Linked DNA regions of Limibacter armeniacum. Each later gene encodes a partner of the first gene's protein in a complex. Links are inferred from orthologs where the notes say so. Each region holds a gene or a part of one and is shown in the gene's direction. Other genes may lie near its edges.

What was found.
Region 2: the proteins of mnmG (region 1) and mnmE are in contact, whole or in part, in a solved structure (PDB 9HIP), measured with the Escherichia coli proteins. The link is inferred for Limibacter armeniacum from one-to-one orthologs.

Annotation. Positions count from the first base shown.
Region 1 is NZ_JBAJNO010000009.1:2,644,004-2,659,659, forward strand. The notes cover bases 8,181-11,109. They hold mnmG (tRNA uridine-5-carboxymethylaminomethyl(34) synthesis enzyme MnmG), read left to right. Parts: upstream 8,181-8,676; coding sequence 8,677-10,542; downstream 10,543-11,109. Other genes in these bases: ybeY (rRNA maturation RNase YbeY), read left to right, coding at 8,181-8,415; V6R21_RS28865 (Ig-like domain-containing domain), read left to right, coding at 10,663-11,109. Also shown: V6R21_RS28820 (ComF family protein), read right to left, coding at 1-270; V6R21_RS28825 (carboxymuconolactone decarboxylase family protein), read left to right, coding at 401-748; V6R21_RS28830 (hypothetical protein), read left to right, coding at 822-1,175; V6R21_RS28835 (exodeoxyribonuclease III), read left to right, coding at 1,239-2,015; V6R21_RS28840 (ABC transporter substrate-binding protein), read left to right, coding at 2,343-4,112; V6R21_RS28845 (DUF4175 family protein), read left to right, coding at 4,197-7,538; V6R21_RS28850 (ATP-binding protein), read left to right, coding at 7,561-7,965; more of ybeY, read left to right, coding at 7,987-8,180; more of V6R21_RS28865, read left to right, coding at 11,110-12,360; V6R21_RS28870 (tetratricopeptide repeat protein), read left to right, coding at 13,386-15,200; V6R21_RS28875 (SAM-dependent methyltransferase), read right to left, coding at 15,310-15,656. UniProt on the Escherichia coli protein: NAD-binding protein involved in the addition of a carboxymethylaminomethyl (cmnm) group at the wobble position (U34) of certain tRNAs, forming tRNA-cmnm(5)s(2)U34.
Region 2 is NZ_JBAJNO010000009.1:1,826,010-1,841,587, reverse strand. Bases 6,066-8,916 are described here. They hold mnmE (tRNA uridine-5-carboxymethylaminomethyl(34) synthesis GTPase MnmE), read left to right. Parts: upstream 6,066-6,725; coding sequence 6,726-8,108; downstream 8,109-8,916. Other genes in these bases: V6R21_RS25485 (J domain-containing protein), read right to left, coding at 8,273-8,916; V6R21_RS25495 (hypothetical protein), read left to right, coding at 6,098-6,544. Also shown: V6R21_RS25515 (choice-of-anchor I family protein), read right to left, coding at 114-1,613; V6R21_RS25510 (TonB-dependent receptor), read right to left, coding at 1,857-4,400; V6R21_RS25505 (peroxiredoxin-like family protein), read right to left, coding at 4,880-5,497; V6R21_RS25500 (hypothetical protein), read right to left, coding at 5,606-5,881; more of V6R21_RS25485, read right to left, coding at 8,917-9,427; V6R21_RS25480 (helix-turn-helix domain-containing protein), read left to right, coding at 9,624-10,379; V6R21_RS25475 (transposase), read left to right, coding at 10,751-11,362; V6R21_RS25470 (5-methylcytosine restriction system specificity protein McrC), read left to right, coding at 11,405-11,725; V6R21_RS25465 (hypothetical protein), read right to left, coding at 11,890-12,186; V6R21_RS25460 (tyrosine-protein phosphatase), read left to right, coding at 12,733-13,281; V6R21_RS25455 (HipA family kinase), read left to right, coding at 13,402-14,193; V6R21_RS25450 (DUF3037 domain-containing protein), read left to right, coding at 14,171-14,554; V6R21_RS25445 (heme NO-binding domain-containing protein), read left to right, coding at 14,756-15,298; V6R21_RS25440 (ATP-binding protein), read left to right, coding at 15,334-15,578. UniProt on the Escherichia coli protein: Exhibits a very high intrinsic GTPase hydrolysis rate. Involved in the addition of a carboxymethylaminomethyl (cmnm) group at the wobble position (U34) of certain tRNAs, forming tRNA-cmnm(5)s(2)U34.

The DNA of each region.
Region 1 (15,656 bases):
ATATTTTAATGCATGAAGTAATTGTTGTACACAACCACCTTTATTAAAGTAGCAATATGCAAAACCATATCTGACAGGTACTTTACCCCAAAACTTTCTAACCAATTCATTATCATTCGGAGTAGTGTGAAGGTCAGTTTCTGGAATTGTCAGTCTGCATTTTGTACATACCAACGCTTCATTATTTCCCAATACCTCTCCACAGCCATGACATGACTCTGGAAATAGTAGAAACAACAGGTCTTGAAAGTACTTTTTTATAAACATCATGAGTGCTTGGCGGTTATTATAACTTACTTTGGGATAAAGGGTTATGACAGTGGAGGAGAACCTTTGTGATTATAATCATTAAATCATCAAAGCAATAGTCTAACAATCAACTCTTTTGTAATTTTGCAGGATGAACAAGATAGAAGAATTTAGGTCTTTCAGAAGTGAGATGAACGAGAAGATTCTCGCTACTGACAATAAGGTAGTTAAGCGTATCTTTAGCTTAGACTCTTTGGCTTTTAAGGAAGGGGCATTAGATGTGAAAACCAAAGAAATGATTGGTTTGACTATATCGTTATCCCTCAGATGTGATGACTGCGTAAAGTATCATCTTGAGAAATGTAAGGAAGTAGGCTTTACAAATGAGCAAATTATTGAAGGCATGTCTATTGCCAACCTAATCGGTGGTACGATTGTCATTCCTCATTTAAGAAGAGCTGTTGCTTATCTTGAGGAACTGGATAGCGAAACACTCTGATTATTTTAATTGAAGGTGTAGTCGTACTGAGCTTATCAGCCTTGACTACACTTTTTTATTTATAATTGTGACCATGACAGAAACTGAAATAAATATAGAGTGGAAAAAACTGACAATAAAGCTTCAGGAGTCTTTTCAAAAAGAGCCTGACTTAAAGACAGTTTTGTTCCTCATCGGTGTACAAGAGCTAGGAAAAGGGGCTCAACACTTTAGTAAGGAAGAGAAGCAAGACCTGATGCATATTGCTATATGTAAGATATTGAGCTACTCCGGATATTACGAACTGGAAGGAGTAGACAAGGAAGGCTGGCCTATTTGGAAAAGTACCAAGAAGCTACCATTCCTAAATATTTTGAATCAGGAATCTTTATTGAAAATGCACGTACTTGAATATTTCGAGAAAGAAGTATTTGGTACTGAGCAATAACTATCCCTTACGACTAACAATAATTACATTGTTTAAACATTGAATTAACAATACAAACTTCTTATGAAAATCATATCCTACAATGTCAATGGCATTAGAGCTGCCATGAATAAAGGCTTAATAGACTGGCTAAAAGAAGAAAATCCCGATGTCATTTGTTTCCAAGAAGTGAAAGCTGAAGAAAATCAAGTGGCATTAGATGAGTTTCATAAGCTAGGGTATGAAAATATTTACTGGTTTTCAGCTCAAAAGAAAGGGTATAGTGGAGTAGCAGTAGCTTCCAAAGTAAAGGCTGTTGGTTATTCAAAAGGAATGGGAGTAGAAGCCTATGACAATGAAGGAAGAACCATTAAAGTTGATTTTCCAGACTTTTCATTGATCAATGCTTATTTCCCTTCAGGGACATCAGGAGAAGAGCGTCAGCAATTTAAATACAGCTTTCTAGAAGATTTCAACCATTACATTGATGGGTTGAAAAGCGACCAACCGAACCTGGTCATCTGTGGAGATTTCAATATTTGCCATAAACCTATAGATATCCATAACCCTGTATCAAATAAAAACTCATCAGGCTTTTTGCCAGAGGAGCGAGAATGGGTTACTGATTTTATGGAAAAAAGAGAGTTTCAAGATGCCTTCCGTTCATTTGTTGAAGCTCCTCACAGATATAGCTGGTGGACATACAGAGCTGGAGCCAGAAAGAACAATAAAGGGTGGCGTATTGACTATTTTATGGTAGCTAACTCTATGAAAGATAAAATGACAAATAGTGACATTCTGGATCAAGTTGTACATTCAGACCACTGCCCTGTGATGCTTCAGCTACACTGCCAAAACTAATCCTGACATTAATAACAACAGGAAACCACTTTTTGTCGAGATAATCCTTAAAAAGTCTGATAAAGAAATATTTTTAAATATTTTTATATCAATGGATTGTTTTTTCAATATACAACCCATGCACTTAAGTGGTGAATCGACTACTTAAGTGCATTGGCTGATATAACTAAACCTTAGTCAATTCTCTTTTACTAAAGCTACTTTAAAAGTGCTAAGTAGAAATAAAACGAAGTGTTTGATCATTCGATAAATACCACTTGTGTATTCGTGATTGATTATAAAACCTCTTCATAAAAAATGAGATTCAACTGAAAAGTCTTCTAACACATGAAACGACTTACTACTATTTTCACCTTACTGCTGTGTACTCTAATCTACAGCTGTAAAACAACACCTGACGAAAGAACCCGTACCGACGAACTTAAAGCCGCTGATGGGGACAAGTTTTATGGTGGGATATTCAAGCTAAATGAACCTGAATATATTAAGAATCTTTTTCCTCATAGCATTATTGATATTTACTCTTACAGAGTAGCATCGCAGATTTATGAAGGGCTTTTCAAGTTTGATCAAAGAAATCTAGAAGTTATCCCTAGTTTGGTTGAGGATTATTCTGTTAGTGAAGATCAAACTACTTATACATTTAAGTTAAAAGATGAAATCTATTTTCATGACGACGCCTGCTTCCCTAATGGAAAAGGCAAAAAGCTTTCGGCTGAAGATGTGAAGTACTGCTTTACACTGTCATGTAGTAAAAGCAAGAATAATCAAAGCAGTAACCTTTTTGTAGGTTTGGTTAAAGGAGCTAAGGAGTATTACGAAGCTAGCAGCACTAACTCTGAAGCTGAACAAACTGTTCCAGAAGTATCCGGAATAAAAGTAATTGACAACCTAACATTGGAAATTACTTTGGAGGAGCCTAACTCAATGTTCCTTTACAACCTTGCTCGTCCTGGTGCATTTATCTTCCCAAAAGAGGCATACCAGCTGTATGGAGAGGAAATGAGAACCAAGTGTGTAGGTACAGGTCCTTTCAAGCTTGCCAGCGTTGACGAAGACATTTCCATCATTCTTAAAAAGAATGAAAATTATCATGGTACTGATATGTATGGCAATAAGCTTCCATTTCTTGATGCAATTGTCATAACATTTGTGAAAGACAAAAAGATAGAAATGCTTCAATTCAAGAAGCACGAATTGGACATGATGTACCGCATTCCAACAGAATATATCATCAATGTATTAGAGGAAAGCAGTGATGCTAATGCTAATAAGCAATATGAGCTACAGCGTGTTCCTGAGATGTCAACTCAATGCTTAGCCTTCAATAACAGCAGCAAAGTTTTCAAGGATGTAAACGTTAGGAAAGCCTTCTCTTTTGCTATTGACAGAGAGCGTATTTTAGACTATATTCTAAACGGAGAAGGTTATAAGGAGGGTATTCATGGTATAACGCCTCCCGTCTTCAATAAGTATGATATCACAAAGATTAAAGGTTATTCTTTCAATATCGATTCAGCTAAGATCTATTTAAGCAAAGCAGGGTATCCTAATGGAAAAGGTTTTCCAACTGTAACTTTAGATTTGAACACTGAAGGGGAACAATACAGCAATGTTGCACTTGAAGTGAAAAAGCAACTTGAGAGTCACCTCAATATCAACATTGATCTCAAAATTTCTCCTTTCGCACAAATTGTAGAAAAGAGCACCTCAGGTAACTATGAATTCTTAAGACTTGCTTGGATTGCTGACTACCCAAGTCCTGAAAATTACCTTTGGGCATACCACAGTAAATCTCTACCTGAAAACCCTGATGAGAAATCATATCCTAACCTGACTAGGTACAAAAACCCTTTGTTTGATAAATACTATGAGCAAGCAATGGCAGCAAAATCAACTGATGAGGCTTTTGAAAATTTCATGAAAGCTGAAAAAGTACTTATGCAGGATGCGCCATTTTTGGTTCTTTGGTATGACGAAGGATATAGACTGATTCAGTCATACGTAAAAGACTTTCCTAATAACCCAATGCAGTACAGAGACTTCAGTACTGTATACTTCAGCAATGAAAAAGATTTTATGGCCCAAGCTGAATAATTAGAAAATGGCAGTACTTTTCAAGGTACTGCCATTCAATACTAGCACAAGTTTGGCCTTCACTACTTTAAAACTGCAACGCTTATGTTAGAGAATAAAATCAAGCGTTACAAACAGAAATACTACCGTAATGCCATCATTAAGGGTAGTATTTTTGCTTTGACCGTGATCCTGTCTACCTTTTTGCTCGTAAATGCATTAGAATACCTAGGGTCTTTTAATAAGCTAACCCGTGCTATATTATTCTTCAGCTTTATAGCCATAATATCTATATCATTTTACCACTGGGTATTTTTACCTTTATCTAAACTATTTTTTGAGAATCGGCAAATTTCCGATCAAGATGCGGCCAAACAAATAGGCAAATCCTTTCCCACAGTAGCAGACAAACTGCTCAACACCCTTCAGATTAGTCAATCGAATCAAGACTCTGACCTAGTAAAAGCCAGTATTCAGCAAAAAGCATCTGTATTTAACCAGATAGACTTTACTGAAGCAATACAGTATAAAGAAAACAACCACTACCTAAAGTTCCTGGCGATTCCTGCATTTCTCATCATCACGGTATTAGCACTTGAACCTCAAGTCTTTACAGAAAGTACTCCAAAGATTATCAACTATAAAAAGGAATACATTCCACAAGCGCCATTTCAGTTTAACTTGCAAAACAAAGATTTGACAGCATTCCGAAATGATAACTTCACACTAGAACTGAAGCTAACAGGAAGAGCCCTACCAAATGATGTTTATATAGAGACTGAAGATGGACGGAAACTCAAAATGACAGCTGGTAAGGAGGGGAGTACTTTCAAGTATGAATTCAAGAAGATACAGAAAGGAATGAAGTTTCAGTTTGCATCTGCTGGTTATTTCTCTTCTGACTACAACCTCAAGGTTATTCAACGACCAAGTCTGAGTAATTTCAATATTCGTTTAGAGTATCCTAAGTATATTAATAAAGCAGATGAAACTGTAAGTAACACAGGCAACTTGATGGTTCCTGAAGGCACTAAAGTTTCATGGCAGTTCAATACCCAAATGGCTGAAAACCTACACATCAAATTTGAAAGTGATAGTACCGGTATTGATGCTACAAAAGTTTCTGATGCACTTTTTGAATATCAGAAAGTAGCAAAAGAGTCTTCGAACTATAAGGTTATCCTCAAAAACGATTTCAGTACTAATAAAGATAATATCGAGTACTTCCTGAATGTCATTCCTGACAAGTTTCCTTCTATCAGTCTAAGACAATTTGAGGACACTGTAATGTATAATTACCTCTTGGTAGGTGGTAATATAGGAGATGACTATGGAGTTACAGCCCTTAAACTCAGATATAGAATACACGACTCTGGAAGTAAGTCAAAAGGTCAGTTTAAGGCAATAAATATCCCTTTCAATAAAAAGGCGATAAACCAAAGCTATTTCTATAGGTTGAATATCTCTGACTTCAAGCTAAACCAAGGGCAAAGACTCGAATACTTTGTTGAAGTATGGGATAACGATGCTGTTAATGGAAGAAAAAGGAGTAAGACCAATAACTTTGAATTTAAACTACCTAGTAAAGAGGAGCTGAAAAATGAGTTGGCAAAAGAAACCAAAAACACAAAGTCCAACCTAGATAAAACACTGCAAAAAAGTCAGCAGCTAGAAAAAGACCTCGAGAATATTCAGGATAAGCTTAAAGGACGGAAACAACTAACTTGGCAGGACAAAAAGGATATTGAACAACTAATTGAGAAAAAGAAAGAGCTTGAAAATGAAATCAAGCAACTTCAAGAGCAGTATAAAATCACCAATGAGAAGTCCGAGAAGTTCAATGACCAAAACAAAGAAGAACTAAGTGACAAAGCTGCACAGCTACAAAAGTTAATGGACGAACTTCTTGATGAAGAAACAAAGAAGCTCTATGACGAACTGAATAAACTTCTTGAGCAAAACTATATCAATCAGAACTTACAGGAGAATCTAGATAATATTCAACAGAAGCAAAAAAACTTAAAGAATGAGCTAGATAGGGCCTTGGAATTATTTAAAAAGCTAAAGGTAGAACAGAAAGCCAACGAAATCGTAGATGAATTAAAAGAGCTTAGTAAAGATCAAGAAAAGCTCGCACAAGAAACAGAGAAGGAGGACAACTCCAACAACAATAAGGATGCTACTGAACAGCTGAAAGAACAAGAAGAGCTTAATAAAAAGTTTGAGGACATCAAAAAAGAAATGGATGACCTCAAAAAAATGAATGAAGAACTTGATAACTCTAATCAAGATTATGAGCAATTTGATTCTGATCAAAAACAAATTGAGCAAGATCAGCAGAACGCTCAGCAACAACTAGAACAACAGCAAAAAAAGCAAGCATCTCAATCACAAAAGAAAGCTGCTGATAAAATGCAGCAGATGGCTCAACAAATGGAGCAGCAAATGCAGTCGTCTCAAATGCAGCAAATGTCTGAGAACTATGATGACTTGAGACAAATAATGGACAACCTGATTAAACTTTCATTTGACCAGGAACAATTAATGAAAGACTTCAAGTCAGTTAAACGAATAGACCCTAAATTTGTCGATCTGTCTCAGGACCAGCTCAAGCTAAAAGATGATGCTAAATACATAGAAGACTCATTGATTTCACTATCAAAAAGGGTATTCCAAATACAATCCTTTGTGACTAGGGAAGTGACTGAGATGAACAAGTACATGGATGAAAGCTTGGATGCAATCAGAAAAAGAATCCCTGAAATAGCGTCCAGTAAACAGCAGTTTGCCATGACTTCTATCAATAATTTAGCATTACTACTTAACGATATTTTGGATCAGATGCAGATGCAAATGAGTCAAAGTATGAGTGGCAAGCAGAATAATCAACAGAAGCAAAACACTCCAAGTATGAGTGAATTGCAGAAGCAACTGAACCAGCAGATACAAGAACTTAAAAAAAGTGGTAAATCTGGTAGACAGTTATCTGAAGAACTTGCTAAACTTGCAGCCCAACAAGAAATGATTCGCAATGCGATGAAGCAACAGATGGGTAAGGGCAAAGAGCAAATGAAAGGAAAAGAAGGTAAAGAAAGTGGTGGAAAAGAAGGAGAAGGTGGGGAGCCTTACAAGCAGATGCTTGAAGAAATGGAAAAAACAGAGGAGGATTTAGTCAATAAAAAACTCACAGACGAACTCATAAAAAGACAGCGAGAGATTTTAACACGATTACTGGAATCTGAAAAAGCTGCCAAGGAAAAAGAACTTGACGAAGAAAGAAAAGGAGAAATAGCTGAACAGCAAAAGAAATCTACGCCTCCAAATAACTTCGATGAGTATTTAAAGAAAAAAGAGTTACAAATTGAACTCTTGAGAACTATACCTACTTCCTTGAACCAATATTATAAACAAGAAGTAAATAAGTATTTCGAAAAGATCAAGAAATAGCGTTTGAAACAAATCTGTAAATATGAAGCCATTTAAGCTTAAAATTCCATCGATTACTGACAACCTTAGAATTGTAGAAAGTTTTATCGATCAAGCAAGGGAAGAATTAAAATTCGATGATGATATCTACGGTAATATCATGATAGCTGTAACTGAATCGGTCAACAATGCTATTATTCATGGCAACAAAAACAATAAGGATAAAAACGTACATTTGTCGTTGGTAATGGAAGATGATAATATCTCTTTTACAGTAGAAGATGAAGGTATTGGCTTCAACTTTCTAGATCTTCCTGACCCTACAGCTCCTGAAAATATAGACAAACCTGGAGGACGTGGAATTTTCCTTATTAAGCACTTGGCTGACGAAGTTCGATTTACCCAAGAGGGGAAAAGAGTAGAAATCATCTTTTACTTGAATTCGTAAGCAAGTAAATACTTATTTTATATGGTCGATAATATTAATTTTTTCTTTGAAGATGTAGAGTTTGATTTTTCTAACGAAGAAAAAGTCAAACAGTGGGTCGGTGATACAGTCGCTCAATATGATTTCAGTGTTGATGAAATCAACTATATTTTCTGTTCAGATGAGTACCTATATCAGATCAATGTGGAGTACCTGAACCATGATACTTATACTGATATTATTACATTTGACAACTCGGAACGTGAAGGAGAGATTCTCTCTGATATCTTTATCAGTGTAGAAAGAGTAAAAGATAATGCCTCAGAGTTTAATGTTTCATTTGAAGATGAACTACACAGAGTAATGATTCATGGGATTCTTCATCTAGTTGGTCTGAAGGATAAAACTGACGATGAAAAATCAATTATGAGAAGTACAGAAAAGAAACACCTTGACTTGAGGTCTTTCTAATAGACTAGATCTAAAGGTATTTTATATGCAAATATTGAAGTGTTCCACGTGGAACACTTTTTTTATTTATAGACTATTCTACTAGTGAAATCAGTATTTTCTTAAAAAGGTTATATGCTTGAAACATTTTTGTACAAATAATTGTCTATTAGTGGCGTACTTAAACTCCTAATAAACAATTATATTTGCACTCTAGTACGAATTAGTATAAGATAATCCTTAACGTTCCACGTGGAACATTCAATAAAATAAAGCTTAATAATGTATCCTAATTACGATATTATTGTAGTCGGAGGTGGTCATGCAGGATGCGAAGCCGCCCATGCAGCAGCTACACTAGGTTCTAAAGTTCTTCTCATTACGATGAACATGGAAACAATTGCCCAAATGAGTTGTAATCCAGCAATGGGTGGTGTTGCCAAAGGACAGATCGTAAGAGAAATTGATGCATTAGGAGGAATGTCAGGAATTATTACTGACAAGACGATGATTCAATTCCGCATGTTGAACCGATCAAAAGGTCCAGCAATGTGGAGCCCTAGAGCACAAAGTGACAGACACATGTTTGCTAGAGAGTGGCGCCTAGCCTTGGAAGCTAATCCAAATGTTGACTTCTGGCAAGATATGGTCACTGAACTTGTTGTCACGAATGGCAAATTGACTGGTGTAAAAACCAGTATAGGAATTGAATTTAATGCTAAAGCTGTTGTTCTAACAAATGGAACATTCCTAAATGGATTAATCCATATTGGTGAAAAACAATTTGGAGGAGGTAGAACAGGAGAGAGGGCCGCTAAAGGTCTTACTGAACAATTAGTCGAATTAGGCTTCGAGTCTGGACGAATGAAGACCGGAACACCTCCAAGGGTTGATGGCAGGTCTTTGAACTGGGAAGCTATGGAAGAACAAAAGGGTGATGAAAAACCTGAAAAATTCTCATATAGCGACGAAACAAAACCTTTAGAAAAGCAGCGTAGCTGTTACATCACCTATACGAACAATGAGGTTCATGAAATGCTAAAAACCGGCTTTGAAAAGTCTCCAATGTTCCAAGGAAGAATTAAAGGTCTCGGTCCAAGGTATTGTCCTTCTATAGAAGATAAAATCAATCGATTTGCAGAAAGAGAAAGACATCAGATCTTTGTGGAACCTGAAGGATGGGATACAGTAGAAATCTATGTAAATGGATTCTCAACTTCACTACCAGAAGATGTACAATACAAAGCATTAAAAATGGTCCCTGGTTTTGAGAATGTTAGGATTTTCAGACCTGGATATGCTATTGAATATGACTTCTTCCCTCCAACACAATTACATAACACACTAGAAACCAAACTGATCCGAAACCTTTTCTTTGCAGGGCAAATAAATGGTACAACAGGATATGAGGAAGCTGCATGTCAAGGGATGATGGCAGGTATCAATGCTCACAATAATGTCCACGAAAAAGATCCATTTATATTAAGCAGATCAGATGCCTATATCGGTGTATTGATTGATGACTTGATCAATAAAGGGACAAATGAACCATATAGAATGTTTACATCAAGAGCTGAATACCGTATCCTTTTAAGGCAGGATAATGCAGACTTGAGACTAACTCCTATTGGTTATGAACTTGGGTTAGCTTCTGAAGATCGATTCAGAAAAATGGATGAAAAGAGAAAGAATATTAATAGTCTTTCTGATTTTATCAAGGACTATAGTGTCAAGACCAAGGATGCTAACCCTGTTTTAGAAGAAAATAATATTAGTCCTATGCCTCAAGGTATGAAGGCTTCTCAACTTCTAAAAAGACCTGAGATAAATATTAATGTTCTTCAAGAATGTTCTTCTGAGCTGAAAGAAACAATAGCTCAGTATAGTGATAAAGAAAAAGAAGAAGTTGAAATTCTTCTGAAGTATGAAAACTATATTGAAAAAGAAGAAAAACTTGCCAGCAAGCTAACAGTATTAGAAGGATACAAGATTCCAATTGGATTCGATTTTTCAACATTGAAGGCACTATCAGCAGAAGCCAGAGAAAAGTTGAATAAAGTTAAGCCTAGTACAATTGGTCAAGCGTCAAGAATCAGTGGAGTAAGCCCATCAGATGTTTCAATCCTAATGGTGCACTTGGAAAAGTAAAATTATAAAAACTGTTATAAACTAGGAAAAAGGCATACCTCTATCTTATTTTGGGATAGGGATATGCCTTTTTTTCTAAACTTTTTCCCGTATCCATTTACACAGTTCGGAACTATATATATGAAGATTTTAGAAATAACTTATTCTTTTTTGGCTATTGCTTCTACAGTATGGCTAGTAAGCTCATGTGCGAATATTCAACCTCCCTCTGGAGGACCAAAAGACACTACACCTCCTCATCTACTATTGACGATTCCAAAAAATGGACAAACCAATTATACAGATGAAAAAGTTACATTATTATTTGATGAGGATATACAGCAAGAAAAAATCAAGCAGGAGTTAATCATGACTCCTTATAAAAAGGATAGGACTTATAAAGTAAAGGTGAGGAAGAATAAACTTATTATGAGTTTTCTAGAACCACTGGATTCTAATACAACCTACCTCATGGATTTTAGAAATACGGTTAAAGACCTTACTGAAAAAAATGTCGCCCAAAATGTAATTCTATATTTTAGTACAGGTAGCCAACTGGACTCTATCGCTATTACAGGACAAGTAAAAGACCTCATGACAGGTGAGCCAGTAGCAGAAGGTTTTGTTGGACTTTATGATGTCAATGATACATTGGATATAGAAGATGCACAACCTCTCTATGTAACTGCTACCAATGAGAATGGCTTATATATCATCGACCGAATAAAAAAAGGGACATACCGGATATATGCCATGGAAGAGAAAGATGGCAACTTTAAGTATAACGATCGAATTGAAAAAATTGGCTTCAAGAAAGACAGCATAGTCATTGAAGAAAATATTGATGGCATTGACTTCAATATCACTGATTATGATAATAAAGAATTCAACTTTCAAAAAGCTCAAAAGAATAAGCAAAATATCCTACTCACTTTTAACAAGACTGTAGTTGACTATAAAGTGAATTTTCTTGACCCTGAGTTTAAGGATAGTCTTTTTTCTCAGTTGACTCCAGAAGGTATTGATATTTATTACATAGGCAATCAAATAATGAAAGACTCTGTTGATGTCAATGTAATAGCTATAGACTCAACCGAACAGCAACTTGACTTTACCACCAAAATTCTCTTTGAGCAATCTGAAGGAGATATAGAGGATGAAAAAGATAATAAAGGAAAAGGAACTGGTCTGTTTGGAAGAAAAAAAGAAGAAACTATAACTACTACTACACTTGATCTAAAAGTAGTGGAACCAAAAGATAAAAAGCTTGTACCAAATAGCACCAATGAGTTTGTTCTAAACTTTGACAAACTAGTACTGACTATCTTACCTGATAGCATATTTTTTATCCAAAGTGGAGATACTACAACCTTTGAAAATGATATAGTACTGAACCATAATAGAACTGAAGCCTCATTAGGAACAATTAAAGCAGATTCTGCATTTAGCATTCAATTAAAAAAAGGAGCTTTTATTTCTATCCTAAAAGACTCGACGAATGAACAAACACTTTCTTACAGTATCAAGAGTGAAGATGAATATGGAATTATAGAAGGTTTAGTAAAAGGAGATGCTCCTAACTTTTTTGTTCAGCTTTTGAATGATAAGTATGAGGTTGTAGAAGAACTAAAAAATATTAGAGAGTTTAGGTTCGAATTTATCAAACCTTCCGACTATTACATTCGGGTCTTAGTAGATGAGAATGGAGATGGTAAATGGTCAAAAGGAAATTACCTTGAGCGTATTCCTCCTGAGAAAGTAGTCGTATTTAAAAAGAAAATTACAGTTCAAGCCAATTGGGAAATCAGAAGAGAGGATACTATCATCAACATTGATTAATACTTCCTCTAAAGAAATCAGATACTTTATACATACCCTGTTGATAACATTTCAACAGGGTATTTTTTTATCATTTATCTTAACTCAGATACCCTTTATTTCTTATAGATATCATCATTCAATCATGACTGATATTCTTATAAAACAAACTAAATATTTAGTTATGTAATCATGAAATCAATTACTTATTAGTGTGTTGTTGATAAGATGAAGACTTATCAACATTGATACTAACAAGATTAAGTATCAACACTAGATAAACAGTGAAAATACAATACCAACATATCAACACCATGTATTTATCTGATTATCAATTAATTAACACCTAAGTGTTGATAATGAAAATTATAATAAACATATCAACAAATAACAAAATGAGCTAATGTGAATAATAATGAGAGAAATTTACTGAGTATATGAAAAAGGAAAACAGAAAAAACCAAGAGGAAGGAAAGTGAATATAAATTGAACTTAGCAAAAAAGCATTGTTGATAAACAATTGATATAAGTTGCCAAAAAAAGTATATTTTCTATTAAAATTAGCATTAATCAAATCCTCACTCGAGATTAATTGAATAATATGAGTTATATCTGTTAATATTATAAGCGATAGAAAGAATAATTGTGAATATCCACATATCAACAGTCAGAAATGTCGAACTTATGTTGACAGTTAATAAACTGTTCATAAATAGGTAAAACTATCAACAGTAACTAACAAATACACTTTACCAACACTATTCACATAGCTGTTGACAAGTCTATGTTTACAAAAATGGGGCTTACCAACTCACTTTTAACACTCAACTTTCTGTGGATTGTTGACAATATGAATAGTTGATAAACAACGTAAAGTACTGATAATCTAGTAATTTAGGTGTTAACCATCTGTTGATAGTCTGTTAGACTGTGTGGACAAGATTTTCCATCAACATATCCACACTACTACTATTACTAAAAGAGAAAAATTTTTTTATTCTTAATTTATAATCTATAAGTGTGAATTGTTGAAAACCTTAAAATACATGATCCCTAAAAAATTGGTACTTCTGCTGTCTGTAATACTTCTGATAAGTAGTGGATATGCAATTGCTCAAAACCAGCAAATCGATTTGGCAAACGAGTATTATCAAAATGGAGAATTTGATAAAGCACTCGAACTATATAACAACATCGCAAAGAGAAAGTCAGATATTGGGTATATCCATAAAAATTATCTCGATGCTATGTTGCGCACAGAACAGTACAAGGAGGCTAAGAAGTATCTGAAAAAGATGACGAAGTCTGATCCGGAAAATGCAATGTATAATATAGACTACAGTCGGTTACTTATGCAGATGCAGGATAGTTCAGATGCAAAATCTGTCATGGATGATTATATAGGGAAAATAAAACATGATAATGCACAACTGAGGTACGCTGCTTTGTATATGATTGACTATGGTATGTATGAATATGCAGAGAAGTGCTATCTGTATGGTGAGAAAAATAATCAGGAAGACTTTTATTACGAGTTGGCGGATCTATACGCATTGTGGGGGAAAAAGGAGCTAATGATTGAGAAATACCTTGAATTGTTAAGCAATGTGGATAACCAGCTTGAATATGTTGAGATAGGACTACAGGAAAGGCTTCAAAAGGATGAAGAGTTTGATCTCCTTGAAAAGACATTGCTGAAGTACATTCAGAAGAATCCAGACAAAATTGTTTATAACGAGTTGATGCTATGGTATTATCTGCAAAGACAAGAGTTCTACAAGGCATTTTTTCAGGCAAAGGCCATTGATAAACGAAAAAAACTGGATGGATTCAAGGTATTTGAGATTGGTAGAATAGCTATCAACAACAATGACTATGAAGCTTCTATCAAGATATTTGAATACTTGGTGGACAAGTACAAAGGGGGACCTGTTTATGCTGTTTCCAAGAAGATGTTGATAAGGTCAAAGGAATTGTTGGTAAAGAACACTTTTCCTGTAGATAAAGATAAGATACAGTCATTGGTTTATGACTATCAACAAATCATTGATGAAATAGGGATAAAGAGTACTACAGCGGATGCTGTTCGGAATATGGCATTGCTGCAAGCATTTTATTTGAACCAACGTGATTCAGCAGTATCAATTCTTCAGGATTTGATTGAGATAAGAAGTATTCCTAAACAAGTAATAGCACAAGCCAAACTAGATTTAGGAGATATTTATTTGCTTAAAGGAGAACCTTGGGAAGCTACACTACTTTATTCACAAGTAGAGAAGTCAGAAAAGGAAACAAACCTAGGACATGAAGCCAAACTTAAGAATGCGAAACTCTCTTACTATACTGGCAAATTTCAGTTAGCAAAAGACCATTTGGATATCTTGAAGTTGGCTACTTCCAGGGAAATATCGAATGATGCCATGAAGTTATCTATTCTGATTGATGACAACCTTAATCTTGATACTACCGAAGTCGCCATGAAAGAATATGCGGATATCGATCTCTTAGTATTTCAGGGAAGGTATGAGGAAGCCATTGGTCGATATGATAAAATGTTGATAGAGTACAAAGGACATAGCTTGACTGATGAGATTTTGTGGGAGAAGGCGAATATGTTGATCAAGCTTGGAGAGTTTAAAGAGGCATCTAAATCATTGGAGCAAATTGTTGAATTCTATCAGTATGATATATGGGCTGATGATGCCAATTTCTTGTTAGGTGATTTGTATGAAAATTATCTGGATGATAAGGAGAAAGCAATGGAGTACTACAAGAACCAAATGATTAAATTTAAGGGAAGTAGTTATGGAGTAGAAGCTCGGAAACGTTTTCGAGCTTTAAGAGGAGATGATATCAACTAAAAAACAAAAGGTGTTAGTAAATGGGCTTTACTAACACCTTTTTTGGTAAAAGTTCAAAATCATTGATTGTTATATATGATAATTCAGATGGCTATTCACAAAATGTGAATTAAACTTTCTGTACAATAAAAATCATACGGTCAGATGTTTCTTTATCAAACTTATCAAGTGAATAACTGCCCAAAATGTGGATAACTTTTAAACCAGTTCCTTCAAAATACCTTTGGAAATCAGATCTTTTTAATGCTTTTACACTTTCAGTGAATAAATGCTGTTTTCCATCGGCTTGAAAAGAAATATCCTTTTTTACGAAGCCGTTATCCACATATTTGTGAATATCAAACTTCATTTCATCCCTAAAAATCTCCTCTTTGATAGGCAAACTGTTAGTAACTTTATAAGTATTGAAGTAATCAAGTACCAAATAGCCCCCATCTTTTAAACATTCAGCGATAG
Region 2 (15,578 bases), 820 kb from region 1 along the record:
AATGGATTTAGCGTAATTAAAATGAATAAAATGTTAAAACTGAAATGGTACTAAAAAGCCACCCTAAACCAGAGTTTGGGGTGGCTTACTTATAAATAAAACGAAATGTTTTTCTAGATACTGTATACCTTCAGGTAGCCATCATCCTCGGAGCTTACCAAAAGCAAAGGTTTGGAGGTTGGACTCTTGTCTGCATCAATAAAGAGGATTCCTTCAGGAGCATCGCCAGTTAGGAGTGTTTGCATAAACTGTGGAGACTCTGGTACAGAAACATCATAGACCAATACAGCGTCTGCACGTTCAAGTCCAACAAAGGCGAGGATTTTTCCATTGACAGCACCAATCGCTACACCTTCCGGTTCGACCCCTTTGTCATCACTTCTGCCATCATCGTAATGTGAAGGTGCTGTGTCCATCAAATCTTTTTCGAGTGTTGAGCAGTCACTTACAAGACTTCCATCACTACCATTCCAGATACTGAATGAGCGAGCACCAAAACCGTAAAGTGTTTCATATATACCATCTTGGTTAGTATCACCTTTAGTGTTGGTGACAATCAGTCTGCCGAGGTTATTCTCCAGTTGAAGTTGTGATACATTGTTAAAGGTAGCAGGATCGAGCGTGATATCCTTTACCCTTACTTCTTCACTGAAGCCTTCATAATCACGGACATCTCCTTCATTGGCGGTCACAAGGTAAGTAACACCATTAATTTCAAAGCTGGCGATGGCATCCGGCTGATAGAATGACATTACAGGGTGGTTTGACAGTAAAACCTGGTCGTCTTTGTTGCTGGCATCCATCAGATTGGTAGCTTGACTAAAGTCTTTTGTACCTAACGGGAAGATATCAGTAATCTGTTGGGAGATCAGGTCGACTTTGGCAATGCCGTTGTTTTCCTGAAGTGTAACCCAAGCAGTCTGAGATTGGCTGTCAATCGTAATATATTCAGGTTCGACATCCTGTGCTAATGTAGCATTTGGTCCGAACACTCTAAACCCTTGTTCTTCCAGCGAAGCTACCTTACTGTTGAACGGCTCAAAGTCCAGTGTTTTGACTGCATAGCTATTGGCTACATCAATAATGGATATGCTCCCTTTTGGGTCAATAGTGTAATCATCGTTAGGCTCACCTTCATTAGCTGATAGGATATACTTTCCATCAGGGCTGAAAGTAACCATATCTGGGAGTGCACCGACAGAGAGAATAGCTTCAGGAGATGTAAGGTTATTGGTCTTGAACAAGACTACCTTACCATTATCAGTCTTGGTGTCAGCTTCAACAGCGATAGCCAGCAGTTCATTCTTAACAGCGACACTATTGACACCACCTCCAAAAGTAGTAATATCAATGCTGGAGACTATTGACATGTTACTGGGATCAGAGAAGTCGATTACATCAACACTTGAACCACTGCTGTTGTTGACTACAAACAGTTGTTGGGTTACAGGATCGTAAGCCGTGATTTCAGCAGCAGCTTCACCACCAATCTTGATTTCACTTATTTCCTTGAATTCACTTGATAAAATTGGCTCATTTTCATTGTTATCCGTATTGTCACACGCAGCCATTAGAGAGGAAAAAATCAGTAATGTACAAAGTTGCTTTTTCATTGTTTTAGCACAAGAATTAAGAGTGGAGAAAAATACCTTCAGAATTACTTCTAAGGGATGTAAAGGTTTGATTTGTTAATTTGACGGGTGCAAAAATAAGCGAGAAAGGTTACCCCTATGTGTACGAAAGGTTGTGAAAAAGTATAGGATATAATTTTCTACATAAAGAATGGATGAAAAATGAAAAAGGAGACCCTCTTTACAGAAAAGTCCCCTTTGAGTTCATAGCTAGTAAATAATATTTTAGAAGCTGAAGCCTAGTCTTGCAAACCAGTAAGCGCCGTTAAAGCCCATTTGGGTTGCTTCCCAGTATCCTCCGCTGTCAGTCTCGTTTGGATCCTGTTTGTCAGGATATACATTGAAAATATTGGAACCACCAACTGTTACTTTCGCATTGTCCGTCATATTGTAAGTCAAGCTGATGTCAGTGGTCATTTTAGGCGTATAATGCTGAACCAATCCATCACCAGACCAAGTACCCATTACGACATTGCCGAAGTAGCTCTGTCTCGCCATTGCTGCAAATTTGCCAAAAGTATAGTCTACCGTCAGGTTACCTTTCCATTCAGGAGCAGAACCTTCAAGGAAATACTTCTCTCTTTCTCCAAAGTAAATATCTTCCTTGCCTTCCAGTTCAGGAGAAGTCTTTACGTCGCCTACCACTTTTGTCTTGTTGTAGTTGGCACCTAAGGAAACTCCCAAGTTGTTTTGACCAATGTCCGTTCTATAGCTTACCACCATATCTACACCTTGTGTTTTGGTATCAATAGCATTGGTAAAGAATGCAGCCTGACCAACACCAAGTGCTTGAAGTTCGTCACCAATCTCAGGATCATCACTTGAGAAGTAACCTGTCAGTACAATTCTGTCTTCAATATCAATCTGGTAAGCATCAACCGTTAGTGTCAGCCCTTCAGTTGGTGTAGCTGTAAAGCCTAGTGAGTAGTTCTTAGAAGTTTCCTCTTTCAGCTTTGGAATTCCAAGAGCCTTGGCTATCTCACTGTCATTTGGTGCCAGTATTACTTCAGTCGCTACGCCCTGAATAAAGTCTGTATAAGTAGAGTTGAAATAAGCTTGTTGTAGTGATGGCGCTCTGAATCCTGTACTGATAGAGCCTCTTAGTGCAAAGCCTTCACCAAAAGAGTATCTGGAAGCTAATTTTCCGTTCACTGTACTACCAAAATCACTGTAGTTTTCTGCTCTTACAGCAGCGCCAACCATCCATGCTTTGGTGATATCCAATTCAGCATCCAGGTATGCAGCTACGTTATGTCTGCTGGCATCTACCTCATTGGAAGGGCTAAATCCTGGGAATCCTTGAGAACCACCTTGCTTATAGCTTCCATCCTCATTCGTAGTCTGTTGGTAATTTTTCCATGTACCTTCCTCACCTGAAAAGATTGTGTACATATCTACTCTGAACTCTCCCCCTGCAGCAATGTTCAATCCTTCCAGTACTTCAGGGAAGAACTTGGAAGCATTCAGGTTGGTCACGTTTTGACCAAATGTAAAGCCACCTGCATAGAAGTCAGTAGGTGAAGTAGCTCCTATTGAAGCATTCAGTGTATTGGAAATATCAAAAGACATCCTGTTGTGCCCGAAAGTATTACTCAAATCAAGGTTCCATCCTTTTACCTTGTGTGTGATTCCGGCTGTTGCAGAGTAGTCTTGAATTTTGGTATTAATATTAGGGACAAAACCATTTGGATAGATTTCAGGGATGTTTCTGTCATCGTCGGCAGCTCTTCCCCAAGCTGCAGATTGTCCTTCTCTGTAGTTGACACCACCAAAGGCATAAACTTTAGTCTTGTCATCCAGTGGCAGCTCCGCATTGATGAATGTGGAGGTATTCAACATCTCGGCATCACCGATAACCCTCATTTCACCTTCAGGTGCTCTGTCAGTCTTGTATCTCTTGTTTACTTCAGCGGATACATTGACAAAACCTTCTTTGCCCATCTTGAAACCAAAATTGGTATTGGCCATCAGGTTCTCGCCATCGCCTTCCTGATAGATGCCGGCAGCAGTATTGATCTCAACCTTGTCAGTTTGTTTTTTCAACACAATGTTAATCACACCGGCAATGGCATCAGATCCGTATTGAGCAGCAGCACCGTCTCTCAGAACTTCGATTCTTTCAATGGCGGAAACAGGAATTGTATTTAGGTCAGTAGCTACCTTGCCTCTTTCTCTTGTTCCCAATAAGTTGACTAGGGAAGAAGTATGTCTTCTCTTGCCATTAATCAGAACCAAAACCTGATCAGGTCCCAAGCCTCTCAAAGAAGCTGATTGGATATGGTCACTACCATCAGATCCCGCATTGTTGTTGGCATTGAAAGAAGGAGCGGCAAACTGAAGCAGCTGTGTAAGATCAACTTGTCCGACTGTATTGGTTACTTTATCCAGTGGCAAAACATCAACTGGAACAGCTGTCTCCAAAGATGATCTGTTAGCATTACGGCTACCGATTACTACTACATCTTCAAGGAAAGTTTCTTCCTCTATCAATTGGACGTTTAAGGTAGTAGCCCCCGATACATTTACTTCTTTATCCTGATACCCTACAAAGCTGAAGATCAATGTTGCAGGACCGTCTACTGCCAAGGTGAATTTACCATCTATATCAGAGGTGGTACCTTTGGCTGTTCCTTTAATCAGGATGCCCACTCCTGGAAGGGGCTCATTTTGCGTGTCTGTTACTGTTCCGCTTATGGTAATGTTTCCGGCAAAAGCCTGTAATGCAGTAAATATGCTTGCCAAGAAAACAAGTAGGCTAATTCTAGACATTGTATTGCTGGTAATTGAAGTCTGTTTGTGAAAATTTAAACAATAGAATTGCAGGACGCCCAATACCTGATTGGTGCCTTTTGGCGTGTATGAAACACATGAGATTAGTAAGGAATGCCTATCGTCGGGATTGTCGTAAGCGTAGATACATTGTTGTATGAATTATTTGGTTTAATTGTATCATCTTTTCAATGCATACCATGTCTGGTATTTATCTGGTAAATTGTTTGTTAGATGATGCAAAAGTAGAAGGAGTATTAGGTGGGTGCAATTAAAAATCAAAAACGTTCAAAATACTTTATTCAAGTTAAAAAATGAACATTGTATTTATTTTTTAACAATTAAGGGTTTTTATAACACTTTTCAAAGGTTGTTCATTGTACTCAAATGAATGTTAGCAGTAAGGGAGAAAAAGAAAAGCACTTCAGAAGTTTTACTGAAGTGCTTCGGTATGTTGTCCTTCAAAAGTATTGCTTTCCTTACATTTCCAGTCCTTCAGTAGCTGCTAAAAGCAGTTCACTGCTGATTCGTTTAGAGTAGTCAGGGTTAATGTACTCGAAATGGATCTTTCCTTCTTTGTCTACAATAAATACAGAAGGAACCGGTAGCTCGTTATGTGATTCTCCTGAAGCTGTTGTCAGGTTGATACCATAATCTTTGTATTTGGTCAAAGTTTGTTGGCTTACTTTAAATGAAATACCGAACTGACGTGCCGCTTCCATCTTACTGTCAGAAAGTAGTGTATAGTTTAGCTCATTTTTGTCAATTGTCGCTTGAAGGTTTTCAGGCGTGTCAGGACTCACTGCTACAATCTGAAAGCCTTTGGCTACAAGTTGGTCAGCAATTGCTCCCAAACCCGAAAGCTGGCGGTTACAATACGGACACCATCCACCACGATAAAATACGAGTACAGTAGGTTTTTGCTTTAAAACCTCTTTGAGAGTAACCTTGTTGCCATTGGTGTTGGTAAGTGCTACTTCCGGTACGCTTTCACCAATAAGCAACGGACTGATGTCTTCTGCTTTGGTTGGGACGTTTTGAGCTGCTGTTACTAGGCTTAATAGTATCCCTGCTATCAGTAATATTGATCTTTTCATTTTGCTTGTAAAGTTTGTGTTTAACGCTGAGGCAAACATACAAATCAGTACAAGCATAAAATGTAGGGAAAATGACAAAAATGCATCGTAATGGAATATTTCAATTCCTTATCCTATCATTTCATAGGTGTAGAGTAGCTTGATCGGTATCCCAAACTGATTGAAATCCAATACAAACTCTTTCTTATCCTGTAGGGCTAATGAACGAAATTGATCTTCAATAAGGCAATAAATTTTTTCACGTTCACTCGTAGAAACCATACTTCTGATTCTCTGTTTTTGGAGTGCGCCCATAGTCCAGTAGGTTCCGAGCTCAAGGTCAGAGATACAGGTTCTGTCAATAATTTTTTCTTGTTGGTTGAGCAGATAGATATAGTTGTTCATAATGGCTTTGTTGCTTTATAATAAGGTATTATTGTATGTTGCTATCTAAAAATATTAATATTATGTTAATATTTAGAATTAAATTTTAAAATATTTATTTATCCGTGCTGTCAATTTTGGTAATGTGTTTGCTCATGGAAATATCAGGTATATGATATAAGGTAAAGCCTTGTCGGTTTTGCCTCATGTTCAATCAGAAACCAAACCCCAAAGACTATGATGACGACAAAACGTTTGATTTTGCTGATGGCATCACTATTTGCCTTAGCATCATGTTCGCAAAAGCAGGAAGAAGGAGGTGAGCAGACGGAAGTACAGACAGCCGCAGCCAGCCTAGCACCTGCCATGGAAGAAAAGCTGAGTACAGCAATGATTGCTGAGATTGAAAAGCAATACGAAAGTGGTGTTGCTGAGATCAAATCCTTTGAGGTACACGAAGAGAACGGTGTACTACAGTTGAAGGCAACAGCATTGCTGGAAGATGGCAGAGAAGTAGAATACAAAGTGAACAAAGATAAGGAGACTGTGACTGAGGATGGTACTCAGGTAGAAGAAACAGAGAGTACTGACCCAGAAGCAGAAGTGACAGAAGAAGAGACTTCTGAACCGACTGAAGGTGAAACTGAAGAAACACCTCAGCAGGAAACAGAGGCTAAGGAGTAAATATCCTTGCTGTTACATACTTTGATGAAATGCCACAGTAAACAACCTGTTTGCTGTGGCTTTTTTATTGATTTCCTATCTCCTCTATCAAGGCTGAAGTCTCAAGTCTATTTTTCCTATCTTTGCGGAAACATTTGGGAGAGACCTTGGTTTTTACTCCCGAAAAGAATAAGCGAAATATATGAAACTGATTGATACACAAGATACTATTATCGCTTTGGCTACTGCTCCGGGTAAAGGGGCTATTCACGTACTGCGTGTTTCGGGGGAGGACGCCATTTCGATTACCAATAAGCTTTTTAAAGGGAAAGACCTTGAAAAGCAAAAAGGGCATACGGCTCATTTCGGGACCATCCGTGATGCAGAAGACCATATTGTGGATGAGGTGTTGGTTACTGTATTTAAAGGGCCGAACTCTTATACAGGCGAAAATACAGTAGAGATCTCTTGCCACGGTTCAGAGTTTATTGTACAGAAATTGCTGAAGCTATTTTCTGAAAATGGTGTACGCTATGCTAAGGCAGGAGAGTTTACAAAACGAGCCTTCCTGAATGGCAAGTTTGACTTGGCACAGGCAGAAGCCGTAGCAGACCTGATTGCATCTGATTCGGATGCCAGCCATGATGCTGCCATGAACCAGATGCGTGGTGGTTTCTCGATAGAGATTAAGGCACTGCGTGAAAAGTTGATCCACTTTGCCTCCATGATTGAGCTGGAGCTGGACTTTGGTGAAGAGGATGTAGAGTTTGCAGACCGTGATGACCTGAAAGCACTGATTTATGAGTTGCAGGCTGTATTGAAAAGACTGATAGAATCTTTCTCTTTAGGAAATGTGATCAAGAATGGTGTACCAACAGTAATTGCAGGTAAGCCAAATGCTGGAAAGTCTACCTTGCTCAATGCACTGCTTAATGAGGAGAAAGCCATTGTATCAGATATTGCCGGTACAACCCGTGACTTTATTGAGGATGAGATTAATATTGGAGGTATAACTTTCCGATTTATTGATACGGCTGGGTTGCGCCATACAGAAGATAAGGTAGAAGCGATAGGGGTAGAGCGTTCTTACAAGAAGATGAAGGAAGCCTCTTTGATCTTCTATATGTTTGATGCTTTGACAGAAGGGTTTGATGAGGTACGCGATGCAGTGGACGAAATCCGCCAGATCGGAACACCCTATATTCTGATTGCCAACAAGATTGATCTGTTACCTGAGAAAAAACTGGCAGGGGAGTTTTCGGTATTCAGCAAGGAGTTGGTGGAAATTTCCGCAGACCAGAAAGAAGGTGTGGAAGATTTAAAAGAAAAAGCGCTGGCATTGGTAAAAGCCGACCAGTTCAGAACAGGAAATACTGTAGTAACCAATGCCCGTCACTACGAAAGCTTGTTTGAAACACAAAAATCATTGGATGATGTGTTAAACGGACTTGGTATGAATATCACAGGTGATTTCTTAGCATTGGATATCCGTACGGCATTACATCATTTGGGAGAAATTACTGGAGAGGTAACGACAGATGATTTGCTGGCTAATATTTTCAGTAAATTCTGCATCGGAAAGTAATAAAGAATTTTTACCATTTATTTCTTCTATTCAAAAGGACAAGGCAGCTAAAAGGCCTTGTCCTTTTTGTATGTTGCGTCAAGCCTGATGAATGTCCGGCTTTAATTATGTACTTATACGGTATTCATCAGAGTTGCCATCAAATAAATTACAGACAGTCTATCTTACCTGAAAAAATCATTAAACCCGAAGAGATCAAAAGATCGTTGCTGATCTATCGCTTCGATGGTGTTCTCAATGACTTCGATTACATATAGCACTCCTTTTTTTGTATGCATCGCACCAAGGTCTTCTTTCATCATCTGAATGCGTTGCTGATTTTCTTTGATGTCCTGCTTCATTTCCTTTAATCCAGACTTGAGCGTGTAAAGGCTATAATCACGGACAGGTATATACCTTGGATCATAAGGAACATCGCTCTTTTCCTGAAACAATGCCCAAGTCTGCTCTTGCAGGGTTTGGTTATATAGGGACAGTTGCTGATCTGTTAAGGTTTCAAGGTGGTTAGATTCTTTTCGGAGCCATTCCATCTCCAGTCTGAGGAGCGTCGGTAAGTCCTTTTGTTTATAGGCTTCCGATACCTGCTTCATCAGCTCTTCTCGCTGTTCTTTTTCCACCTCACTGTTTTCTTTGTCAGGATGCAACAGCTTGGCCAGAGAGTGGTAAAGGCTCTTAAGACTTTTCAGCCTATTCTTCTCGTCTTCTTGTTGCAAGGCTTCTTTTTCCAGTTGTTTCGGTGTTTTCTTCTGCGCTTTTTGTGCAGCTTGCTGTTTTTCAAATGTCGCTTCTGATTTCTTTAAAAGCATTTCTTCGAACGCTTTAAAATCTTCAGGAGTAGCCGTTTCAAAATCAGGCAGGTCAATTTCTTCTCCAAAAGCCTGGCTAAACATGGATTTGGCTAGGTCCTGAAGATGTTCCTTATCGGCTTCAAGTGACTCCTCATAGGTTATGGAAGACCACTGGTCGTAGATGTCAGTCAGAGAAGGTTCCGGCTCCAGTTCAGCAAAAGCCTCATCCAGTAAGAAGGTAATGACTTCTCTTATATTCTCCAGTTGCTTTTTGGTGTACTTATACTGTTCGGTAGACAAATGAATCTGGGTCGCCATCTCCGCTTGCAGCTTTGCTACTTCCTTAATGCTGGGAGCGTAGTCTGAGAGGTACAATTGTAAAAAGGCTTCCATTTTTTCCGTTTCCTTCAGAATTCCTTTCTGAAGGGTATCGATTCGCTTAGTCAGTCGGTTAAATTCTTGCTGGGCTTTGCTTAGTGACTTTTGCTTATCTTTCTGTTCTACCCTGAGAAGCTTGTTTTTCTGGTTCATGTTCTATTGAGTAAGGGTGGAGACTGTTTGATGTGATAATTTAATCAGAAGTGGAATCAGTTGTAGTACGTAGCGTGAAAAAGAAATAAAAATAACATTATTTGAGAAGGAAAGGTAAGTGCCACAGTTTTCTGATCAAAAGAAAAAATATACCTTTCATTATCAGTCTATTATATGCTTAACCCACTAACCAACTATGCCCCAACTCACCCTTTTACAACGTGGAACCATTGCAAGACTCTTGCCTCAAGGATTTTCCTTTGCTGCTATTGCAAGGGAGATTGGGGTAAACCGCTCCACGGTCAAAAGGGAAGTGGAACGCAATTGCAATAAGGATGGCAGCTACCATGCGCCTGCGGCGGAACAGCACAGCCGATGCCGTAAAGCAGTGGCAGGAGTAAAAGCGTACTTCAGTCGGGATATCCCTATGTCACAGGGTGGCAGGAGAGGAAAAGCGATAAGGGCAAGAAGGCCTTACCCGAAATTTTTCGAAGAGAAACGCATTCCGAAGAGGCGGTATTTCTACTGGCGTAAGAGACGGGATTTCCGCTATCGCCTTTGGACAAGCTGGGAAAGAATCCGTTATCGTCATCGGGATAACAAGGCGTTGAAGCAGTGGCTGGATAGCCGCCGGAAGCGCAACTATTATAAGGAGTATAAGGTTCGCTGGATGTTTGGCATTCCTGTTCGCTTGCCTTTTGTACCAAGACCGTTATACCTAAGAAAACCATTCCAATATCGAGCACCCCGAAAGGTTTACAGAAAACCTTATCCAAGATTAATTCTCAAGCCAAAGCCAGTTGTCTCTATTCCATTGCTGGAAGTCGTTTCTGAAGAGAGAGCAGTAATTGAATCTCTGAAAAAATACCCTGTGCCATTGCTGGTTCACTTTGTTGTATGGCTTTGGTATATTCAAAGGCGATTGTATCCTTTTGCTTTAGGACCACCATAACGATGTTAAATAACCATGGACTGGACCTTGGTCTATAAGGACTGTGACCCTGTATCGCTTCAAGATACTGGTCCAGACATTTTGGTCCACCTTAATTGGTTACCGTGTATCTTCCCTAAAAGCTAACAGCCCATCAGGCTGTTATTTTTTTGTCTGAATTCGCCTCTTTTTAAAATTAGCCGATCACTCTTGTTGCAAATGCTCCTGTTTGATGGTTGTTCGCCGTGAAACAAAATCAATAAGATAATTGTATAGGTACCCTTTGTGGATCTTTTCTATTTTTTTTAAATGCCATTATTTACAAACCTGTTATGAATGACGATTGTGATCAATACAAAGCTACCTAATCAAAACCCTAAAACAATTGAACCATGCCTTATGACCCACAAAAACATCACCGCAGATCCATTCGCCTCAAAGGATACGATTATTCGCAGGCAGGATTATATTTCATTACTACCTGTGTTCAAAACCGGAAATACCTGTTTGGAAAAATCAACAATGGTGAAATGATTTTGAATGATGCCGGTAAAATGATTGAAACCGAATGGCTAGACTTAAAAAACCGATTCCCCAATATCGAATTGCACGAATTTGTGGTGATGCCCAATCATTTCCACAGCATCTTGGAAATCCAAAATACCCCCGTACGGGCACCCCTTGTGGGTGCCCTTGGTGCAGATGCCCAAGACGTGGATATCCGAAATAATGGTGATAATGAAACACAACATTCCCATATGAAAGGGCAACAAGGGTTGTCCCAACAGAAAACAGTAGGGGATATGATGGATGCATTCAAATCAATTACGACTGTTGAATATATCCGTGGGGTCAAGCAAATGGGATGGCAACCGTTTGATGGGAAATTGTGGCAGCGTAATTATTATGAGCATATTATCCGTAATGAGGCTGCGTGTCAGAGAATAGTGGCATATATTATAAACAATCCCGTCAATTGGGATAAGGATAAATTTTCCACGTAGAAGCAACCCTTTTGGTTGCCCCAATAATTGCTATTCCAAATTGTGCGTCCAGATATTGTATTAACGTTTTTAGATGGACAAGAGAAAGTTGTTTTGGATACTAAGTGGAAAATTCCCCAGAGTGGACAACCCACAGACGATGATTTAAAGCAGATGTATGTATACCATCGTTATTGGGATGCGAAAAAGACCTACTTACTTTATCCTAGAGCGTACAAACAGCAGGTAAAAAAGAAAGGTTGCTATCATGATAATGATATGGGATTTGAATGCTATATGTATTATTTGGATGTCATTGATGGTGAAAGGTTGAATAATAATTTGGGAGAATTTATAAAAGAATTTTCCGGAGCAGAGATTTAAAGTGACATAATGTGAGCTATAGGTTCACCCCTAAGTATAAAACTAGTACGTCATTATAACCAGATATTCCTGAATGTATCGCTTCTACAGAGCTGTTTACTTTATTTGCTCCGTTAGGAGCGACATCTTTTATAGTCAGTTATATAGCCCATCAAAGCTTGGGTTTATAGAGAGTGAAGGTGTTGGTTATTAGGGTAGTATTTAATCATGTTGTCGGATGTGGCGGCGGCAAGCGCTGCTTCTACTGACGGCCGCTTGTCTTGAAGTTCAGCTAGTAGAGCCATATCTTTTTGATATTGCTCCTTGTTAGCAATTTTCCTTTTTTCATAGTTGGTAACAGTATCTGTGTATTCATAATACCAGGTTTGTAGCTGAGTCAGACTATCACTCAGGTCAGTATCTATTTGAAACTCCGTTCCAAATGTACTGTCAGGAAAAATGGGTTTTAATAATTCGATCATAATGTCTTTCGAATTTTAATTGAGATCAGGTTGGATAACATTGTGAATATACACACTGCTATTTTTTGAATGGTTACTTGCTGTTTATAATTTCTTACAGGTGTATGCTTTTCAGTTTTATTTTAGGTCGTATGTTTTTGGGGGTTGGTGATCTAAAAGAATAAGGTATCTTTGCATCCCTTTTATAAAATTGTCAACATACTAAGGTGAATAGGTTTTGTATTTTAAATGAAAATGGAAAAGTTATTCACATGATTGTGAGTGATAATTTAGTTTTCAGTCAAGTATCTAAAATCTTTATTCATAATTCAACTGGATATTCACATTTTGGTGGATAACTATGGGGGTTTTATCTTTTCTTCAATGATTGACAAACTTCATTGTTGATAAGTGATTGATTATATCTCGATTTCTAAGAATATTACTAACATCGGGTGTGAATTGTGGATAACAATTTTTTATTCACAAAGACAAGATAATTTGGGTTGATAAGTGATAAGTAGTTGGACAGAGATACAACTGAAAAACTTTAAAAGCTAAAAACATATGGGACTGAATTACACAGACGGATGTGTTAACTTCAGAGACTTTGGAGCATATATCAACCTGATTCTTGGAAAGGATTTATTACCTGAAGGAAAGTTTTATAGGGGTGGGAGTATTGATCATATTGATCAGCATGCAGAGATTGAACACGTAAAATCGATTGTCAATTTGCGCAATAGAATGGACTACCAACCTTTTGAGGTAAACTATTACCATTTCCCGATGCAGAATAAGGTAGAAAAGTATGATACAAGCCAAAAAGAAGTCAGAAAGTGGCTAAACATAATCATGCAATTATTTGAGGATCAGTCTTTACAATACCCAGTGCTTATTCATTGTCTTTCGGGTAAGGACCGGACTGGAATTGTGGTCTGCGCACTGCTGATGATAATGGGGGTACAAGTAGATGCTATCGAGGAAGAGTATTTGTTGAGTGAGGGAGAAGTGAAGTTATCATGGATAAGACAGGCTATGGAAGGAATGTGGGATATGGAGAATTACTTTAGCCGTGTCGATCTGGATAAAGTTAGGAAAAACCTTCTTGGATGATGCAAGAGCTAGAGTAGTAAGCCCAAAACTATCGATACCATATTATTGTTATTATGCTTGTTGGCTGAGAAAGTCGTAGTGGTATAAATAGAGTGTTATCTGAAATTGAGATAAAAGTAAATGAGTAAACCTGAGATACGAACAGTAGATGTGACACGGTATGTACAGCCACTGAGAGAAGGTGGTTCGTTACCCGCTATTGTAGAAGCGGATGATGAGTTTTTGTATGTACTGAAATTCCGAGGGGCAGGGCAAGGGAAAAAGGCACTGATTGCGGAGTTGATTGGAGGTGAGTTGGCAAGAGCCATTGGTCTGAAAGTACCGGAACTGGTATTTATGAATTTGGATGATTCGTTCAGTAGAATGGAGCCAGATGAAGAGATTCAGGACTTACTGAAATTTAGTGTAGGGCTAAATTTAGGTTTGCATTATTTGTCAGGTGCCATAACCTATGACCCCTTGGTATCGGTGGCTGATCCACTGTCGGCATCGAAGGTAGTTTTGCTTGATAGCTTGATCAGTAATGTGGATCGCACGCCCCGCAATACCAATATGCTCAATTGGAAGAATGAGCTTTGGCTGATAGACCATGGGGCTAGCCTGTATTTTCACCATGCATGGAACAGCTGGGAAGACCATGCTCAGCGTACCTTTCCAAAGGTGAAAGATCACGTGATGTTAGAAAGAGCAACTATGTTGGAGCAGGCTGCTGAAGAGATTAAGGCAAGTCTCAATCCTGAAGTTATCCGTAATATTGTGGAAGTGATTCCGGATGATTTCCTGATACAGGAGGGGGATGATAAGACACCGGATGAGAAAAGGGAGGTTTACAGAAAAGTATTGGAAACCAAGTTGTCCAATCTTGATTTACTAACAAAAGAAGCGACTGATGCAAGAAAAGCAATTGTATGAATATGCCTTCATTCGCTTTGTTCCTAAAGTAGAGCGAGGGGAGTTTATCAACGTAGGAGTTATTATATACTGTAAGTTCAAGAAATATATAGGAGTCAAATACCACATTGACGAAAAGCGTTTGGAAGCTTTTTCTGATCGTACTGATGCAGGTGTTCTGGAAGCGTACCTGAAAACATGGGAACTGATCTGTAATGGTGGTAAGGATGGCGGTAATATTGCTCAATTGGATATGCCAAGCAGGTTCCGTTGGTTGACAGCTACAAGGAGTACAATTATCCAAAGTTCGGAAGTGCATACAGGACTTTGTACAGAACCTGAAGCAGTCTTGGAAAAGCTTTTTGAAGAATATGTCCTTTAGAGTTAAATAGGTCAATAATATAATAGAGACGTCATATTGGCGTCTTTTTTTATTGCTGGAAGTACTCAAACATTTTTTGGAAACCTTACGGATGTAATAAAAGTGGGTTATGTGGAATAAATAAATGTTAATAATAGGCTATACTGTATTATGTAACCCAATTATCATTTAACCTAATCCCATAACTTAATACACATCGAGATGAAAGGAATCGTCTTTACACAACTGCTGGAAATGGTAGAGGAACAGTTTGGCTACGATATAGCAGATAAAGTAATACTGGATAGTGAACTTCCCAATGATGGCATCTATACCGCTGTTGGTACTTACCCACATGAAGAACTGATGACGATTCTGGAGCGTCTTCAGGAAAGAACGGATATCAGTATTCCCCAACTAATGTATGAATATGGCAAGCACCTTTTTGGTGTATTTACGTCTATGTACAGTCATTTTATAAAGGATGTAGACGATTTATTTGAGTTTCTACAGCAAATTGATGGGCATATACATAAAGAAGTGTTGAAGCTCTATCCAGATGCGGAGCTTCCCAAGTTCCGTTATGAGTTGACAGATGAAGGAAATACCCTGTTGATGTATTATTCTTCACAACGAAAAATGGCAGATTTCGCTGAAGGCTTGCTGATGGGAGCGATTACCTATTTTGGTGAAAAAGTTATGGTAAACCGTGAAAATCTTGATGATGGAACCAATGTAAAGTTTGTCATTCAGAAGCAGCAATAAAGTCATTAGGGTATCAAAAACTGTCATATTTAGCGATGATCAATAATAATCAGTGTACTGAAAATATCAATGCAATCAAGAGGATATTGCAGCGGGAAAGGATTGCCCGAAAGAAGGCCGAGGAGGTGATTGAGGAAAAGTCGATGGAGTTATATAACCTGAATCAGGAACTTATAACAGCCAACCATTCACTGGAAGAGAAAGTCAAGGCCAGGACCTTGGAGTTGCAACAGACGTTGAGTGATCTTCAAAACCTGAATCAGGAACTGACTTTAGCCAA